4 regions of the Nocardia sp. NPDC051052 genome follow, and region 4 is predicted to be linked to each of the others. Evidence: riboswitches for the same ligand, from Rfam matches in the RefSeq annotation. Region 4 holds a riboswitch; each other region holds the start of a gene.
The links. Region 4 has a riboswitch for S-adenosylmethionine ahead of ACIBCN_RS24080 (2OG-Fe(II) oxygenase). Riboswitches for the same ligand answer to the same signal wherever they lie in the genome.
Positions count from the first base shown of each region.

Region 1: another riboswitch for S-adenosylmethionine. It lies ahead of ACIBCN_RS33820 (bifunctional o-acetylhomoserine/o-acetylserine sulfhydrylase); the one in region 4 lies ahead of ACIBCN_RS24080 (2OG-Fe(II) oxygenase).
Region 2: another riboswitch for S-adenosylmethionine. It lies ahead of ACIBCN_RS03165 (amino acid ABC transporter permease); the one in region 4 lies ahead of ACIBCN_RS24080 (2OG-Fe(II) oxygenase).
Region 3: another riboswitch for S-adenosylmethionine. It lies ahead of ACIBCN_RS32205 (rhodanese-like domain-containing protein); the one in region 4 lies ahead of ACIBCN_RS24080 (2OG-Fe(II) oxygenase).

Region 1 is NZ_JBITFL010000012.1:26,012-30,216, reverse strand. Features, by position in the region: gene ACIBCN_RS33830 (MFS transporter) at 1-443, opposite strand, end outside; gene ACIBCN_RS33825 (TetR/AcrR family transcriptional regulator) at 571-1,290, shown strand; SAM riboswitch class IV at 1,342-1,452, shown strand; gene ACIBCN_RS33820 (bifunctional o-acetylhomoserine/o-acetylserine sulfhydrylase) at 1,546-2,883, shown strand; gene ACIBCN_RS33815 (homoserine O-acetyltransferase) at 2,880-4,040, shown strand; gene ACIBCN_RS33810 (TetR/AcrR family transcriptional regulator) at 4,079-4,205, opposite strand, start outside.
Region 2 is NZ_JBITFL010000001.1:713,210-717,414, reverse strand. Features, by position in the region: gene ACIBCN_RS03175 (glycosyltransferase) at 1-1,039, shown strand, start outside; gene ACIBCN_RS03170 (hypothetical protein) at 1,107-1,820, opposite strand; SAM riboswitch class I at 2,040-2,134, shown strand; gene ACIBCN_RS03165 (amino acid ABC transporter permease) at 2,373-3,401, shown strand; gene ACIBCN_RS03160 (amino acid ABC transporter ATP-binding protein) at 3,398-4,165, shown strand; gene ACIBCN_RS03155 (ABC transporter substrate-binding protein) at 4,165-4,205, shown strand, end outside.
Region 3 is NZ_JBITFL010000010.1:330,450-334,654, reverse strand. Features, by position in the region: gene ACIBCN_RS32215 (FAD-dependent oxidoreductase) at 1-1,240, opposite strand, end outside; gene ACIBCN_RS32210 (hypothetical protein) at 1,700-2,146, shown strand; SAM riboswitch class IV at 2,210-2,326, shown strand; gene ACIBCN_RS32205 (rhodanese-like domain-containing protein) at 2,341-2,757, shown strand; gene ACIBCN_RS32200 (O-succinylhomoserine sulfhydrylase) at 2,828-4,042, shown strand; gene fgd (glucose-6-phosphate dehydrogenase (coenzyme-F420)) at 4,121-4,205, opposite strand, start outside.
Region 4 is NZ_JBITFL010000006.1:606,077-610,281, reverse strand. Features, by position in the region: gene ACIBCN_RS24090 (MFS transporter) at 1-793, opposite strand, end outside; gene ACIBCN_RS24085 (tRNA-dependent cyclodipeptide synthase) at 790-1,509, opposite strand; gene ACIBCN_RS24080 (2OG-Fe(II) oxygenase) at 1,509-2,315, opposite strand; SAM riboswitch class IV at 2,408-2,527, opposite strand; gene ACIBCN_RS24075 (hypothetical protein) at 2,618-3,220, opposite strand; gene ACIBCN_RS24070 (acyl-CoA dehydrogenase family protein) at 3,337-4,205, shown strand, end outside.

The DNA.
Region 1 (4,205 bases), on a different contig from region 4:
GTGGCCCGCTCGCGCGCCTCGGTGAAGGTCACCGACAACAGCGACAACGCCGCCGGTGCGAGCAACGCCGCGAACGCGCCCTGCAGTGCGCGCCCGGCGAACATCTCCGCGCCGTTCTGCGCGAGACCGGCAAGTGCCGACGCGGCGGCGAAACCGACCAGGCCGATGATGAACATCCGGCGTCGGCCCAGGTAGTCGGCCAGCCGACCGCCGAGCAGCAGCAGGCCGCCGAAGATCAGCGTGTAAGCGGTCAGCATCCACTGCTTGTTGCCGTCGCTGATGCCGAGATCCTGCTGGGCGAACGGCAGCGAGATGGTCACGATGGTGGCGTCCAGCACCACCATGAGCTGGGCCAATGCGATAACGCCGAGGGCGAACCAGCGCGCCGAACCGCCTCGTTTTTCAGATATTTCTACCGCTTGCGCAGTGTCGGTCACGGTCATCTCCTCATCGTTCGAACTCGGTGGCTATCCTGTCAGCAGGCGCCAATTGGCGTCAAGCGAAAAATGTCGTGATGCGACATTTGGCGGTTAATGACACGAAAACACTGGGTTTCGATAAGGTGGGAGCATGCTCGAGTCACCGACGCCGACGGGCGCGAGTGCCGCAGCGCAGACCACTGCGAGCGCCGCGACGAACGCCAACCCCGGCCTGCGCGAACGCAAGAAGCAGCAGACCAGGTTGCGGATCATCGAGATCGGCCTGAACTTGTGCGAAGCACAGGGTTTCGACGCGACCACGGTCGAGCAGATCGCCAATGCGGCCGACGTATCGCCGCGCACGATCAACCGGTACTTCGACAGCAAAGAGGACATCGTCCTCGGTCCGATCCAGGACTTCGGCCAGGCCGTGGCGGCGGCGCTGCGCCAGCTCCCGGTCACCGACAACGAACTGGAATCGCTGCGCACGGCGTTTCTGCAGGTGGTCGACCGAGCCGTCAGCGAACCCGGCGGCGGGCCGGTCTCCTTCCGGCAATTCCAGCAGATGCAGCGGATCGTGCGCAGCAGTCCCTCGGTCAGCGCGCGCAGCATCGAACACGCCGATAACAAGAACATCGCCATCGCCGAGGTGGTCGCCGAGCGGCTCGACAGCACGCCCTGCGCGCTCCCGGTGCGGCTGATTCTCGGCACCTGGCAGCTCATCGGTCACCTGGCCATGGAATGCGGCGAGAGCATGTTCGACTACGACGATCTGCACGAGGCCGCCGCGGCAGGCCGGAACTCCTTCACCGCGGCGTTCAAAGAGTTCTTCCGCGTCTGCGGCGGCGCGCGGACCAGCGCGTCCGGCTGAGTTCGACGACAGAATTCGGCCGCCGCTCGACGGCCGGTTATGATGCCCTCAGGTCATGAGTGCCAGCGCGAAGCCCCGGCTTGCTGGACGGCAACCCTCCAGCAGCGGTGGGGTGCTCCGGGTGATGACCGGGCTCTCGAAGGTCGAGAGCAAGCGCGCTTTCAGGAGGTTCCCGAAATGTGTTGTTGTCCTTCGCCTAAATCCCGATAACCCCCTGTAGTTCTGGCGAACAACCTTTTCCTTGGAGCAACGCTCATGAGTAATTCCACCCTGCCCGCGGCCGATATCGATCCCACCGCGCAGTGGTCCTTCGAGACCAAGCAGGTGCACGCGGGCCAGGCACCGGAAGCCACCACCGGCGCCCGGGCCCTGCCCATCTACCAGACCACCTCGTACGCCTTCCGCGATACCGATCACGCCGCGGCGCTGTTCGGCCTCGCCGAGCCGGGCAACATCTACACCCGGATCATGAACCCCACCCAGGACGTGGTCGAGCAGCGCGTCGCCGCGCTCGAAGGTGGTGTCGCCGCACTGCTGCTGGCCTCCGGACAGGCCGCGGAGACGTTCGCGATCTTGAACCTGGCGGCCTCGGGCGATCACATCGTGTCCAGCCCGCACCTCTACGGCGGCACCTACAACCTCTTCCACTACTCGCTGCCCAAGCTCGGCATCGAGGTGTCCTTCGTCGACGACCCCGACGACCTGGACCAGTGGCGGGCCGCGATCCGGCCGAACACCAAGGCGTTCTACGGCGAGACCATCGCCAACCCCAGCAGCGCTGTCTTCGACATCCCCGGTATCTCCGCCGTCGCGCACGAGGCCGGGCTGCCGCTGATCGTGGACAACACCGTTGCCACGCCGTACCTGATCCAGCCGCTGGCGCACGGCGCCGACATCGTCGTGCACTCGGCGACCAAGTACCTCGGCGGGCACGGTTCGGCGGTGGCGGGTGTGCTCGTCGACGGCGGCACCTTCGACTGGACGGTGACCGACGCGCAGGGACAGCCGCGCTTCCCCGGCTTCACCACCCCGGACCCGAGCTATCACGGCGCGGTGTTCGCCGACCTCGGCGCGCCCGCCTTCGCGCTCAAGGCGCGCGTGCAGTTGCTGCGCGACCTCGGCTCGGCGATCTCGCCGTTCAACGCGTTCCTGATCAGCCAGGGCATCGAGACGCTGAGCCTGCGGGTCGAGCGGCATGTCGCCAACGCCAAGGCGGTCGCCGAATTCCTGACCAACCAGCCCGACGTCACGAAGGTGATCTACGCGGGTCTGCCGACTTCGCCCTGGTACGAGCGGGCCAAGCAGCTGGCACCGAAGGGTCCCGGCGCGATCGTCGCCTTCGAACTGCGCGGCGGTGTCGATGCGGGCAAGAAGTTCGTCGACGGATTAGTCCTGCACAGCCATGTGGCTAACATCGGAGATGTGCGCTCCCTCGTGATTCATCCCGCGTCGACCACACATTCGCAGCTGACGCCCGACGAGCAACTGCTCGCCGGTGTCACGCCGGGTCTGGTCCGTTTGGCGGTGGGGATCGAGGGCATCGAGGACATTCTGAGCGACCTGCGTGCCGGTTTCGCGGCGGCGGCGACGTGACGGTGAGTACCGAACCGAGTTTCGCCCGTTCGTCCGGGGTGGCCCTGCCACCCCCGGACGGGCGGCTCGGCATCATCGCCATCGGAGACGTGAAGCTGGAAAGCGGCGCGGTCATCCCGCAGGTGCACCTCGCGGTGCAGCGGTGGGGCGAGCTCTCCCCCGCGCTGGACAACGTGGTGCTGGTCGAGCACGCGCTGACCGGCGACTCGCACGTGGTCGGCCACCCGGACGACATTCATCAGCTGCCCGGCTGGTGGGACGGGATGGTCGGGCCGGGCTGTCCGCTCGACACCGACAAGTGGTGTGTGATCGCGACGAACGTGCTCGGCGGCTGCCAGGGCAGCACCGGCCCTTCGACGCTGGCGCCCGACGGAAAGCCTTGGGGCGCACGGTTTCCGGATATCTCCATCCGCGACCAGGTGTCCGCCGAGGCGGCGCTGATGGACCGGCTCGGCATCGAGCGGCTTGCCGCGGTGGTCGGCGGGTCGATGGGCGGCATGCGGGTGCTGGAGTGGATGGTCGGCGCGCCGGACCGGGTCGGCTCCGCGCTGGTGCTGGCCGTCGGCGCCCGCGCCACCGCCGACCAGATCGGCACGCAGACCACCCAGATCGCGGCGATCAAGGCCGATCCGGACTGGCAGGGCGGCGATTATCACGACACCGATCGCGCCCCGATGGCCGGCATGGGCATCGCCCGGCGGATCGCGCACCTGACCTATCGCACCGAGGACGAGCTGGATCACCGGTTCGAGAACAGCGCGCAGGGCGCCGAGGATCCGTGGCGCGGCGGCCGGTACGCGGTGCAGAGCTACCTCGACCACCAGGCCGACAAACTCTGCGGGCGTTTCGATCCCGGCACCTACGTGCTGCTGACCGAGGCGATGAACCGGCACGACGTCGGGCGCGGACGCGGCGGCGTCCGAGCGGCGCTGGCCGCGACGCCGGTGCCGTGCGTGGTCGGTGGCGTCGACTCCGATCGGCTGTATCCGCTGCGCACGCAGCAGGAACTCGCCGAGGGATTGCCGGGCTGCGACGGACTCGAGGTCGTGCACTCGCGCGACGGACACGACGGGTTCCTCACCGAGGCCGCGGCGGTGTCCAAGTTGCTGACCGAGACGATGCGGTTGGCGCAGCAGAGCCGTCAGCCTGCCAACTGAATCCACTTCGAGCGCAGCGGTTTCCGCCGCGCGCGCGATCAATCGGCGGCGGGGGCGCCGACCAGCAGGCCGACGATGGCGTGGACGAATCCCTGGAGGCGTTCGCGCGGGTATTCGTCGGGCTCGCTGACCGCCAGCCTGCCGAGCATCTCGGCGACCTGTAGC
Region 2 (4,205 bases), on a different contig from region 4:
GATCGAGCCGGTCACCGTGTGTGTTCCGGCTCGTGACGAGGCCGCGCGGCTGCCCGGGTTGATCGCGGATCTGCGGGCACAGCGTGGCGTCGCGCGGATGCGTGTCGTGATCATCGATGACGCGTCCGATGATGAGACCTATGCGATGGCCGTCGACGCGGTCGGTGGGGATCCGCGAATCACGGTGTTGCGCAACGACGCCGAGCCGCCCACCGGATGGACCGGCAAAGCCGCCGCGTGTGCGCGACTGGCCGAATCGGTGGTCACGCCCGTGCTGGTGTTCGTGGACGCGGATGTGCGGCTGGCGCCGGGAGCGATCGCCGCGGCCGTCACCGAATTACGCAGGCAGCGCGTCGTTGCGTTGGTGTCGCCATGGCCGATACAGCGGGCCGAATCGGTGGTCGAGGGCTTGGTGCAGCCGTTGCTGTGCTGGTCGTGGGCGGCCACGCTGCCGATCGCACCGGCCAACCGGAGCCTGCGACCGTCGACTTCCGTTGCCTGCGGCCAATTTCTGGTGTTCGACACCGCCGCCTACCGTGCCATCGGCGGACACGCGGCGGTGGCCGCCAGCGCCACGGAAGACCTCGACATCGCCCGAACACTGCGTCGCGCAGGACAATCCACCACCCTCGTTGCCGGGGGCCGCATGGCAAGCACCCGGATGTATGCGGGCACTGCCGAACTCGAGGCCGGTTACACCCGCTGGCTGTGGTCCGCGTACGGCGGCACCATCGCGGGCGGAGCGGTCGTGGGAACGATTGCCGCCCTGGCTTATTGGGTCCCGCCATTGGCGGCTATCAGTGGTCGTGGGGTGATCCGCCGCGCCGGTGTCCTCGGCTACGCGGCGGCCGTCACCGGCAGGCTGCTGGCCCGCTCCACCGAAACCTGCGGCCCGCTCTCCCCCGCTGATGTCCTTGCGGCCCTGGCCCACCCGTTCTCCGTGGCGGCCTACTTGCGGCTCTGGGCGCGCTCCCACCGCGCCCGAGGACGGGGCGCGCTGCGCTGGAAGGGTCGCGCGCTCAGGTCTGACGGCGGGTAGCCCGATCATTCGCGGCACCACGACTGCGGACCTGAAAATGACCCGCTCGCAACGTAAGCGGCACCACTTACGGAACCTCGGTGATCCCCACCGTCGGCAGGAAGAAGCAGGACTTGCCGCCGTTCTCGACGGTGCCGAAGACCGCGGCGAGCACCGTGCCCTGGCCGGTGTCGACAGGCACGGCGCGGACGCCACCCATCGGGAGGGCGGCGAAGAAGAAGTCCTGGATGGCGCGTTCGGCGATCGGGCGCAGGGCGACCGGGACCTCGGGCGGGATCATCGCGCGCAGGATGGTGGACAGCGGACCCATCGAGGCGAGGCCGCCGCGGCCGCTGGTCACGTTCAGCCAAGCCACCTGCATGCCGGTGGTGTCCGGCCCGTCCTGGTTCAGGCCGTAGGGGACGAAGGTGAACATGGTCTGTCCGGCCTTGACGGCGGACAGGTCGAGTCCGGGGATGGTGACCGAGGTCTTGGGCCATGGGCCCGGCACCGCACCGGCGACGGCCGGGGCGAGACCGAGGGAGTTGCCGTTGAGGCAGTACGCGGCCGCGGTCGGATAGAGGAACGGCTGCATGCCGAAGGCGCGCAGGCCGTCGATCGCGGTGTTGTAGACGCCGAACAGGTCGCCGGGAGCGACGGTGCCGGTCTGGTTGGTGCCGGGCGGCACGGGGGCCGTCGTGGGCGGCGCCGGGGCCGCGCCCGCGGTGGGGGCCGCGAGCGCCAGCGCGACCGAGCAGGTCACGACAGCGGACAGCATGGTCAGACGGCGCGGTACGGCCACGGAGACCTCTTCTCCTCGTCGACGCGAATCGAAGGCTGACGGTACTCCGGCAAACGCTGTGAACAGGCGGTATTGCTTGCGGCAAGCTCTCGGCGTGTCTCCCGGCCGCGACGGCGGCCCCTTACACTCACGATGATTACTTCCCTTGCCCAAGGGTCCCCCCGCTGGGCATGATAATTCGGCTCGACCCTGACATCATCCGGTGTCCGGATCGGACGACAACCATCCAGAGCGACCGAGAGACCTGGCTCGTCGACGTCGCAGCAACCCCCCGGTTCACCGGGTGCGGGTGCTTCCGCCGGGACCGATGGAGGAACCGAAGTGATCATCGCCGCTGTCCGAGGCACCCGTTGGCGCCGTCGCCATATCGATCAGTGCACAGTGACGTCCGCGAGCTGTCGGGGCTGACCCGCAGCCAGGCTGTTGCACCCGTCGCTGGCCGGGTGATGTGATCGCCGCCCGATGGGGGCGCGGTCTCGTTCGTTCTTCCGAAGGACCTCGACAATGAGTGAGCGCAGCGAGCGAGCAATAGGCATAGCTGCCACCGCAGTCATGACGGAGCACGGCGATTCGATCGCCACCGCCACGCCCGCACCCGGCGCCGGGACTGCTGTCCGTACCGAATCCGCGCTCGCGCCGGACGAATCCCCCACCGCACCGGGCGATTCCGCGCCGACCGTCGCCAAGACGTGGCACCCGTGGCGTTGGGTGATCAGTGCCGTCGCGCTCGTCCTGCTCGCGCAGTTCATGCACGGTCTGGTCACCAACCCGGGTTGGGATTGGCCGACTTTCGCGAAGTACATCACCGCCAAGTCGGTGCTGGCCTCGCTGAAGGTGACACTGGAACTCACCGCGTGGGGCACCGCCCTCGGCTTCCTGCTCGGCACCGCGCTGGCTATCGCGCGGTTGTCCAGCAATCCGGTGCTGCGGGTGATCTCGTGGTGCTACATCTGGGCGTTCCGGTCGATTCCGCTCATCGTGCAGCTGTTGTTCTGGTTCAACATCGCCTACCTGTACCACACACTGTCGGTCGGAATCCCGTTCGGCCCTTCGTTTTTCACCTTCGAGGTGAACGGCGTGATCAGCGGATTCACCGCGGCGGTGATCGGGCTCGCGCTGCACCAAGCGGCGTATTCGGCCGAAATCATTCGTGCGGGCATCATCTCCGTGGACGCCGGGCAACTCGAAGCCGCTGCCGCGCTGGGCATTCCGAAGGTGCGGCAGTTTCGCTCCATCGTGGTCCCGCAGGCCATGCGCTCGATCCTGCCCAACGCGACCAACGAGGTGATCAGCCTGTTCAAGGGCACTTCGATCGTGTCCGTGATGGCGATCGCGGAGCTGTTCTACCAGGTCCAGGTGATCTACGGCCGTAACGGGCGGGTGGTACCGCTGCTGCTGGTCGCCACCGCCTGGTACATCGTGCTCACCACCGTTCTCTCGGTGGCGCAGTACTACATCGAGCGCCACTACGCCAAGGGCACTCAGCGCACACCGCCGCCGTCACCGACACAGCGGGTCTGGCAGAAGCTGCGCGAGATCGCCGAATCCGGTTCCACCGCACCACGAGGAGCGACCCGATGACCGCCGCACTCGCCGTCGAGGTCCGCGGCGTCCGCAAAGCCTATGGCGCGCACGAGGTGCTGCGCGGCGTCGACCTGACCGTGCGCTCCGGCGAGGTGGTCACGGTGATCGGCCCGTCCGGTTCCGGCAAGTCCACGCTGCTGCGGGTGGTCAACCACCTGGAGTCGCTGGACGCGGGCACCGTGCACATCGACGGGGAGCTGATCGGCTATCGCCTGCGCCGCAATACTTTGCACGCGCTGCCCGACCGCGAGGTGCGCAAGCAGCGCTCCCGCATCGGGTTCGTCTTCCAGCAGTTCAACCTGTTCCCGCATCTCACCGTGCTCGACAATGTCACGCTCGCACCGCTTTCCGCGCAGCGCCGGGACCGCAAGGAGGTCGAGGCCGAGGCGCGGGTGCTGCTGGACCGGGTCGGCATCGGCGCACTGGCCGACGCGTACCCGCGCAGGCTGTCCGGCGGGCAGCAGCAGCGGGTGGCGATCGCGCGGGCACTTGCCTTGCGTCCCAGGGTGATCCTGTTCGACGAGCCGACCTCCGCACTGGATCCCGAGCTGGTCGGCGAGGTGCTCGACGTGATCCGTGACCTCGCGCACGGCGGCACCGCGCTGGTGATCGTCACCCACGAGATCGGCTTCGCCCGCGAGATCGCGGACACCGTGGTGTTTCTCGACGCGGGCGCGATCGTAGAGCAGGGCACGCCCCAGGCGGTTTTCGATAATCCGCGCCACCCGCGCACCCGCGCGTTCCTTTCCAGAGTCCGCTGATGAACAGGTATCCGATGAAGCTCTCCGCCCTGGCCACCGC
Region 3 (4,205 bases), on a different contig from region 4:
AGCCCTGCCAGGTGGTGAACGGGATGCCCTTGCCCTCCAGGAAGGCGGTGACGGCGTCCAGCTCCGGCTGCGCGGCCGGGGTGAAGTTCGCGCTGTCGTCGAGCAGGCAGGCCACCGTCTCGTTCGCGTCGCCCTTGGTGTGGCCGATCAGGCCGACCGGGCCGCGCTTGATCCAACCGGTGACGTAGGTGGCAGGCACGTAGCGGTCGGCGCCGTCGGCGTTCTCGTCGCCGATCACGCGGCCCGCCTCGTTGGGCACGGTGCCCGCCTGGTCGTCGAACGGCAGGCTGGTCAGGTTCTGCGACAGGTAACCGACGGCGCGGTAGACCGCCTGCACGTCCCATTCCTTGAAGGTGCCGGTGCCCTTGACGTTGCCGGTGCCGTCGAGCTGGGTGCGCTCGGTGCGCAGGCCGACGACCTTGCCGTCCTCGCCGAGGATCTCCGAGGGCGACTCGAAGAAGTGCAGGAACAGCTTGTGCGGGCGGTTGCCGACGTCGCGAATCGCCCACTGCTCGAGCGTGTTCGCGATCATGTCGACCTGCTTGGAGTGGCGGCGCGCGGCCTCGGAGCCCTCGTCGTAGTCGATGTCCTCGGGATCGACGATGACCTCGATGGTCGGCGAATGATCCAGCTCGCGCAGCTCCAGCGGGGTGAACTTGGCCTGCGCCGGGCCGCGGCGGCCGAACACGTGCACCTCGAGCGCCTTGTTGGCCTTGAGGCCCGCGTAGACGTTCGGCGGGATCTCGGTCGGCAGCAGCTCGTCGCCGGTCTTGGCCAGCACGCGGGCCACGTCGAGGGCGACATTGCCGACGCCGAGCACGGCGACCTTCTCCGCGTCCAGCGGCCAGGTGCGCGGCACGTCCGGGTGACCGTCGTACCAGGACACGAAGTCGGCCGCGCCGTAGGAGCCGTCCAGGCCGATGCCGGGGATGCCCAGCGCGCGGTCGGCGTTGGCGCCGGTCGAGAAGATCACCGCGTCGTAGAAGGTGCGCAGGTCATCGAGGGTGATGTCGGTGCCGTAGTCGATGTTGCCGAGCAGGCGCACCTGCGGCTTGTCGAGGACCTTGTGCAGGGCGGTGATGATGCCCTTGATGCGCGGATGGTCCGGCGCGACGCCGTAGCGGATCAGCCCGAACGGCGCGGGCATGCGCTCGAACAGGTCGATGCTGACCTCGGCATCGGACTTCATCAGCGCGTCGGCGGCATAGATCCCGGCCGGTCCGGCGCCGACGATGGCGATGCGCAGCGGGCGGTTACCGGCGGTGTCCGCGTCAAGCCCGGAGGAGGCAGCCTGCGTAACCACGGAGGGCTCGCGAACACCGCTGATCGACTCTGCACTCTGTTCGGTCATCTTTTACGCGCACCCTTATGGTCGAGAACAAATTAACGGCGTCTTCCTTAGCCTAGGCTAAGTTACGCGCTGGCTGGTTGCACCTGGCGGCGCGGACGCTGGAGTTGTCGGCTCGTGGCCACCCCAGCCGCGGCTATGACAGCAGGCCGCAGTCTCGCGATTCTATCGGTGGTGCGTGCGGCCGCCCTCGGCGGTGCGTGAACTGAACGGATGCCGCCGACGTGCGCTACGGGGTTACCCGCTCGCGCACCGTTGATTCCCCGCGCGGCACAACAACCTTCGTCGCCTGCGCCGGGGCAGTGCGGGGGCGCGCGCCGGATATCGCCGCCGACCAGGGATCATCGTCGTATGAGCGATCAGCAGTCACCTGCCGAGGACGAAGTCATCAAGGTCGATCAGACCGACAAGCGTTCCGTGGCACCGTTCGTCGCCGCGGCCGTCATCGCGGTGCTCGTGCTCGGCGCGATCGTGCTCGGCGGGGTGCTGTCGCCCGCTGAGAAAAATGTCACAGAATCGGACCGGATCGCCGCCGCGGTGCGCGACTTCGTCGAGGGGTCCAACAACACCGACCTGGTGCCCCCACCAGGCGCGGGCTGCCAGGGCTTCGATCCGAAGCGGTCCCCACTTGCCGGGCGGTCCGGCGGCGGAAAGACTGTAGAAATCACGAAACTCGATGATCCGAAGGTCGACGGCGACCGGGCGAAGGCGACGGTCACCACCAAGGTCGACGGCGATGAGCAGACTTCCACCTGGAATCTGACCAGATCCGGCGACAAATGGCTGGTCTGTAATTGAGCATTCTCATACCGTGAGCAGCCATTTGACAGGGTGACCCCAGTCCAGGCAATCTCAGCAGAAGGTCATGAGAACCAGTGTCAAGCCCCGGCAATACTGGTCGGCAACCCTCCTCCGCGGTGGGGTGCTCCGGGTGACGACCTGGCCGCGCGTCAAACCCGAGCGTGGCAAGTGCGGATTCTAGGAGGGTCCAGATGAGTTATGCCGGTGACATCACCCCGCAGCAGGCTTGGGATCTGTTGCGAGACAACCCCGAAGCTGTCTTGGTCGACGTGCGTACCGAGGCCGAATGGAAGTTCGTCGGCGTGCCGGACACCAGTTCGATCGAGCGCCCGACGGTGCTGATCGAGTGGGTCGACTCGACCGGCACGCGCAACGGCGAGTTCACCGAGCAGCTGGTCACGGCGCTCGACGGCCACAATCCCGAAGCCCCGGTGATCTTCCTCTGCCGCTCGGGACAGCGCTCCATCGGCGCGGCGATCGCCTCGACGCAGGCCGGATTCGGCACCTCGTACAACGTGCTCGAGGGTTTCGAAGGCCCGGTCGACGCCGACGGACATCGCGGCGGAACCGGCTGGCGTGCCCTCGGCTTGCCCTGGCGGCAGTCATGAGCACGTGCTGTAGGTCCGCGACGGCGTTGGTGGGTACCGAGGTGCGGTCGTGCGGCGTAGGGAGGCAGTCGTGATTACCGGTGGTGCGTTCGACAAGCCGCTGCCCGAGGGCGTCGGCCCCGCGACCCTCGGGGTGCGCGGGGGGTTGCGCCGCTCCGGTTTCGAGGAAACCTCCGAGGCGCTCTACCTGACCTCGGGCTTCGTCTACGAGAGCGCGGAGGCCGCCGAGGCCGCGTTCACCGGCGATGTGGAGCATTTCGTCTACTCCCGCTACGGCAACCCGACGGTGGCCATGTTCGAGGAGCGGATGCGGCTGCTCGACGGCGCCGAGGCATGCTTCGCGACCGCGAGCGGAATGTCCGCGGTATTCACCGCTTTGGGCGCGCTGCTCGGTGCCGGCGACCGAATTGTCGCCGCGCGCAGCCTGTTCGGGTCCTGCTTCGTGGTGTGCAACGAGATCCTGCCGCGCTGGGGCGTCGAGACCGTCTTCGTCGACGGCGAAGATCTGGAGCAGTGGGAGCAGGCGTTGTCCGTGCCCACCCAGGCGGTGTTCTTCGAGACCCCGGCCAATCCCATGCAGACCCTCGTCGACGTGCGCCGGGTCACCGAACTCGCGCACGCCGCGGGCGCGAAGGTGGTGCTGGACAACGTCTTTGCCACCCCGCTGCTGCAGCGCGGCTTCGAACTGGGCGCCGACGTGGTCGTCTATTCCGGCACCAAACACATCGACGGCCAGGGCCGGGTGCTCGGCGGCGCCATCCTCGGCGCGAAGGACTACATCGACGGCCCGGTGAAAACCCTGATGCGCCATACCGGTCCGGCCCTGAGCCCGTTCAACGCGTGGACGCTGCTCAAGGGTTTGGAGACAATGCCGCTGCGCGTGCGCCATTCGACCGAATCCGCGTTGCGCATCGCCCGCTTCCTGGAGTCCAACAAGTCGGTCAGCTGGGTGAAATACCCGTTCCTGGAATCACATCCGCAGCACGACCTGGCCACCAGCCAGATGAGCGCCGGCGGCACCGTGGTCACCTTCGAACTGAATGCCCCCCCGCAGGAGGCGAAGAAGCGCGCCTTCGAAGTCCTCAACCGCCTACGCATCATCGACATCTCCAACAACCTCGGCGATGCCAAATCCCTGATCACCCACCCCGCCACCACAACCCACCGCGCCATGGGCCCCGAAGGCCGAGCCACCATCGGCCTCTCCGACGGCGTCCTGCGCATCTCCACCGGCCTGGAAGACCTAGAAGACCTCCTCGCCGACCTCGACCGCGCCCTCAGCTAGCGGATCGTCCACACAGATCGACGCCCGCACGTCGCAGCGGGCGTTCAGTCCCTGTGCGACGTGCGGGTGGTCTGTGGGTCAGGCCAGGGCGCGGAGGCGGGGGGCCAGGTCGCGTTGGAAGAGGTCGAGGAAGCGGCGTTGGTCGTGGCCGGGGGCGTGGAAG
Region 4 (4,205 bases):
TGCGATTGCCGAACAGGGCCGGGTCGATCAACGGGTTCGCCGCGCGACGTTCCGCGACGATCCCGGCCGCGACGGCGGCGACGAGCACGACCGCCGCGACGAGAACCGACGGCGACAGCCATCCGCGCAGGTCACCCAGAACAAAGATGCCAACGGCCGAAACCACGGCGAACGCGACAACGACCTGTCCGGCCCAATCGGTCCCGCCGCCGGTCTCCGGCGGCACCTGGGGGACCGCGACGGCGATCGCGATCAAGGCCGCGAGGCCGAGCGGAATGTTGATCCAGAAGATCGACTGCCAGCCAAGGGCGGGAACGAGCAGGCCACCGAGCACCGGACCGATGGCAAGCCCGAGTCCGTTCACGGAGTACAGCCAGCCGATCGCCTTTCCTCGATCACCCTGCGGGAAAAGAGATTCCACCAGGGTCGACGTGCTCGTGTACAGCACGGCGCAGGCCGCGCCCTGCACGAAGCGGGCGACGAGCAGCACGCCGATCGACTCCGACAGGGCGGCACCCGCGGAGGCGATCACGAACAGCGCGAGCCCGAACAGCAACACCTTTCGCCGACCGAGGCGATCGGCGACGCGTCCCGCCGTGACCATGAGCATCGACAGCGCCATCAGGAACACGCCCAGCGTCAGCTCCGCGTTCGACGGACCGGCCCGCAGATCCGCGCCGATGGCTGGCAACGCGGTGGTGACGATCGTCAAGTCGATGCAGCCGAGGAACGACGCCACCGCAAGCCCGGTGAACCCGATGACGCGTCGCCGCGCGGGGATCTGGACGGTCACTGATCGCCTCCCGGTGTGTTCAGTGCCGACTTGCGCTTCTTGAATCGCAAGGGCAGCCACGCGACTCGGTCCGGATGCTCCGGCTCGACGAAGAGTTCCCTGGTGCGTCCCATCGCGGCGGAGATCCGCTGCGGGTAGATCACGTAGTCGAAACCCTCGTGCGCCCACAGCGGCATGATGATCGGGCATTCTTCCAAAAGATATGCCCGGCAAGACGTCCGGACCGACTCCTGATCGACGTCCGGTTCCCGGGTGAGTCGTCGCTCGATGAATCGGTCGATGGTGCTGTCGATCGCGTGCCGATACGGCTCGTCGGTGTCGTAGGCGTGCTCGATGGCGTCGTACAGGTCACCGTAGCGCGGGTGAGACAGGGCGAAGTCCCACCGCAATATGTTTGTCGGGCAGTCGATCTGGTCCAGGTAGCCGATATTGCGGGCGATCCACTGGTCGCCGGCGATGCGCGCACGCGCATGCCGATCGACATCCGTTCCGCCACTGAGGTTGTGGCGTTGCAAGGTGTCCGCGACGGCGATCGCGCACCGACCGAAATTCGACCGATTGATCAGATCGATGGTCGCCGCGAGCTTCTCGCCTTCGTGATAGTCCGCGCCGACACTGACCAGGAGAACGGTGGAGCGCCCGTCGGTCGTGATGCCGTCCGAGCGTAGGTCGTAGGCGGCCTTGTGCGAGGCGGAGAGCAGCGTGGTCGTCGTCATCAGCTCCACACCTTCAACGACTCGGCCGGATCGCTGATCCCGATGAACAGCCCAATGGTGATGCGGGGGCGGTCCTTGGACGGGGCGACCGCGTGCACCCGGCGTGGATCGATGAAGATCGCGTCGCCCACCTGCGGCGTGATGACCAGCGCTGGATCGCCGACGGCCGCCCGGTCGATGCCGTACACCCGGTCTCCTGACCTGTCCCGATACTCGCTTTCCTCGGGATAGTCGTCCCAGATCTCCAATTGGCCGCCTTCGTCCGGCACGTCGAGATAAACGTTGACCGACAGTTGGCGAACAATCCGAATCGCAAAGTCCTCCGGCAGATTTCGGCCCACGTTGTCGGTGTGCGGCTCGAGATCCACCCCCGCCAGCTGGTAGCGCGCCACCCCGGCGAAGAAGGCCTGCCCGTCGCGCCGGAGCAAACTCGCGCCGGACGGCCAGATCTCGTCGAGCAGCAGCCGAATGTCATCCGCGGGATAGGAATACGGCGAGGCGATGGCGCGTAGCCGGTCGATATTGCGCCGCGCCTCGTCGAAGTACTGTCCGCGCCCGTCCTCGGTGCTGGTCTCCGAGAACGCGTGACCGATGCGCCGGAACTGCGGGTCGGTGGCCAACGGGCCATGGTCCTGCCTGCCGACGAACGCCTTGCGTAAATGGTCGAGCGCGTCGGGCCGGACGAATCCGGCCAGTCGAACCGCGTGCACGTCGCCGTTCAGCAACGCGGTCAACGCCTCATGATCGAATCCCTGCCTGGTGGTGTCCAACACGCGGTCTCCGAGAGCTGGCGTGGCCGTGGTCATGTCGTTCCCCTCTGGTTGTCGCTCGATGGACCGGGCACAGGCCCAGGCACGAGAGACCCCCGTCTCTCGAGAGGGCTCCGGAATGTCGATGGAGCCCGCGCTTGCCCGGGCCGCGATGACGCGGCTCGGCCTGGTCTTGACCCGGGGCACCCCGCCGCGGTTGGAGGGTTGCCGGCCAGCTAGCCGGGGACTTGACGCTGGCACTCTTGACCTGAGATAAGAGTCGCGCACGTCAGATGCGTTGTCACGCTTTAGAATCGCATTGAGTTATGAAACCGGATCAGCGCCAGGGCGCCCTGGTTTCAGCTTCCGCGCAGGCCGAGACCACGCAATTCCAGAGCGGCCAACGCGCGCACCGTTTCGGCGTCACCGCGCCGCCAGGCGTCGACCACGTCGCCGCCTATTCGGTCCAATCTGCGCAGCGGTTGGTTGGCGAGCGCGCGCAGAGCGAGCAGTTCCCGGCCGCCCGAGGCGGCACGCAAACGCACCGCGGCGGCGGCTCGGCGCATCCACCGCACCCGCAGCGGCAACCAGACGAACAGCACCAGTCCCAGCGGGACGATCAGCATCCCGATGGCCAGGGCCGTCGCCAGCTCGTTGGTGAGGGCCTGCTGATCGTGTCCGGCCTCGGCCATCGATCGGGCCGCTCCGGCGGCGCGCTCGAACGGGGAGGCCAGATCGTCGCCGACCATCGGGACCCGGCCGACCTTGCGGCCGACATCGCCGAGGCTGTCGGCCATACCGCTACCAGCTCCCTCCAGCTTCTGGCCGGGAACGGCGAGTTTCTGCACGAGGTCGTGTAACCAGAGCGCGGCCGTGATCGAGCCGTAAACCCATGCCGCCACCAGCAGATCCGTGACCACTTGCCGGGCGGCGACGGGAGCCCGATCGGCGTAAATCTTCACGGATTCAGAATCCTCGGTCCGTTGAGTGAAAACAGGGCTTTCGAGTTGGGCCGGGGCGGGCGAGGCTGTATCGAAATCTGCCAGGCGCTGTGCGTCAGACGACGAGGAGTTCGCTGATGACCATTCGGTCGCTGGACGACGCGCTCGGTGCGGTCACCGAACTCGCGCCCATTGCGCGGCAGTACAGCCAGAAAGCCGAGGACGCCCGCGATCTTCCGGCCGAGGTGGTCGACGCCATCACGGCCGCGGGCCTGTGGGGCGTGTTCACCCCGACCGGCGTCGGCGGCAGCGGTCTGATCGGGGTCGACGAGGCGTTCGAGATCATCCGAGCGGTCGCGTACGCGGACACCAGCACGGCGTGGAGCCTGTTCATCTGCGCGACGACACCGGCCATCCTGGCATCGAAGTTGCCCGCGGACGGCATTGCCGAGGTGCTGGCCGACGGGATCGGTCCGATGTCGCTCGTTTTCGGCCCGAACGGTCGCAGCAGTCCCGCCGAGGGCGGGGTGCGGGTGACCGGACGGTGGGCCTTCGCCAGCGGAATCGGTTACGCCGGTTGGGTTATGGCGAACACGGTGCTGCTCGACGAAGACGGCGCGCCGAAACCGGGCCCCGGTGGGCCGCCCGAACTCGTCTCGGTCGTGGTGCCCGCCGAGCAGGTGAGCATCATCGACGACTGGCATGTGGCGGGCCTACGCGGCACGGGCTCAATGAGTTTCGCGCTCGACGACGTCTATGTGCCCGCGCGCCGTACCTTTCCGTTCTTCGCGCCGAGTCATCTCGTGGAGCCGAAGTATCGGCTCCCGTTGTTCAGTCTGCTCGCGCCCGGGTTCGCCGCTGTCGCGGTCGGCGCGGCCGAGCACGCCCTCGACGAGGTCCTTGCCGTGCTGCCGACTCGCGTCGGACCGCCCACGTTCCAGCCCGCGTCCGAAGACCCGGTCATCCAGCGAACGGTCGGACGCGCACAGGCCGCGATCCGCGCCGC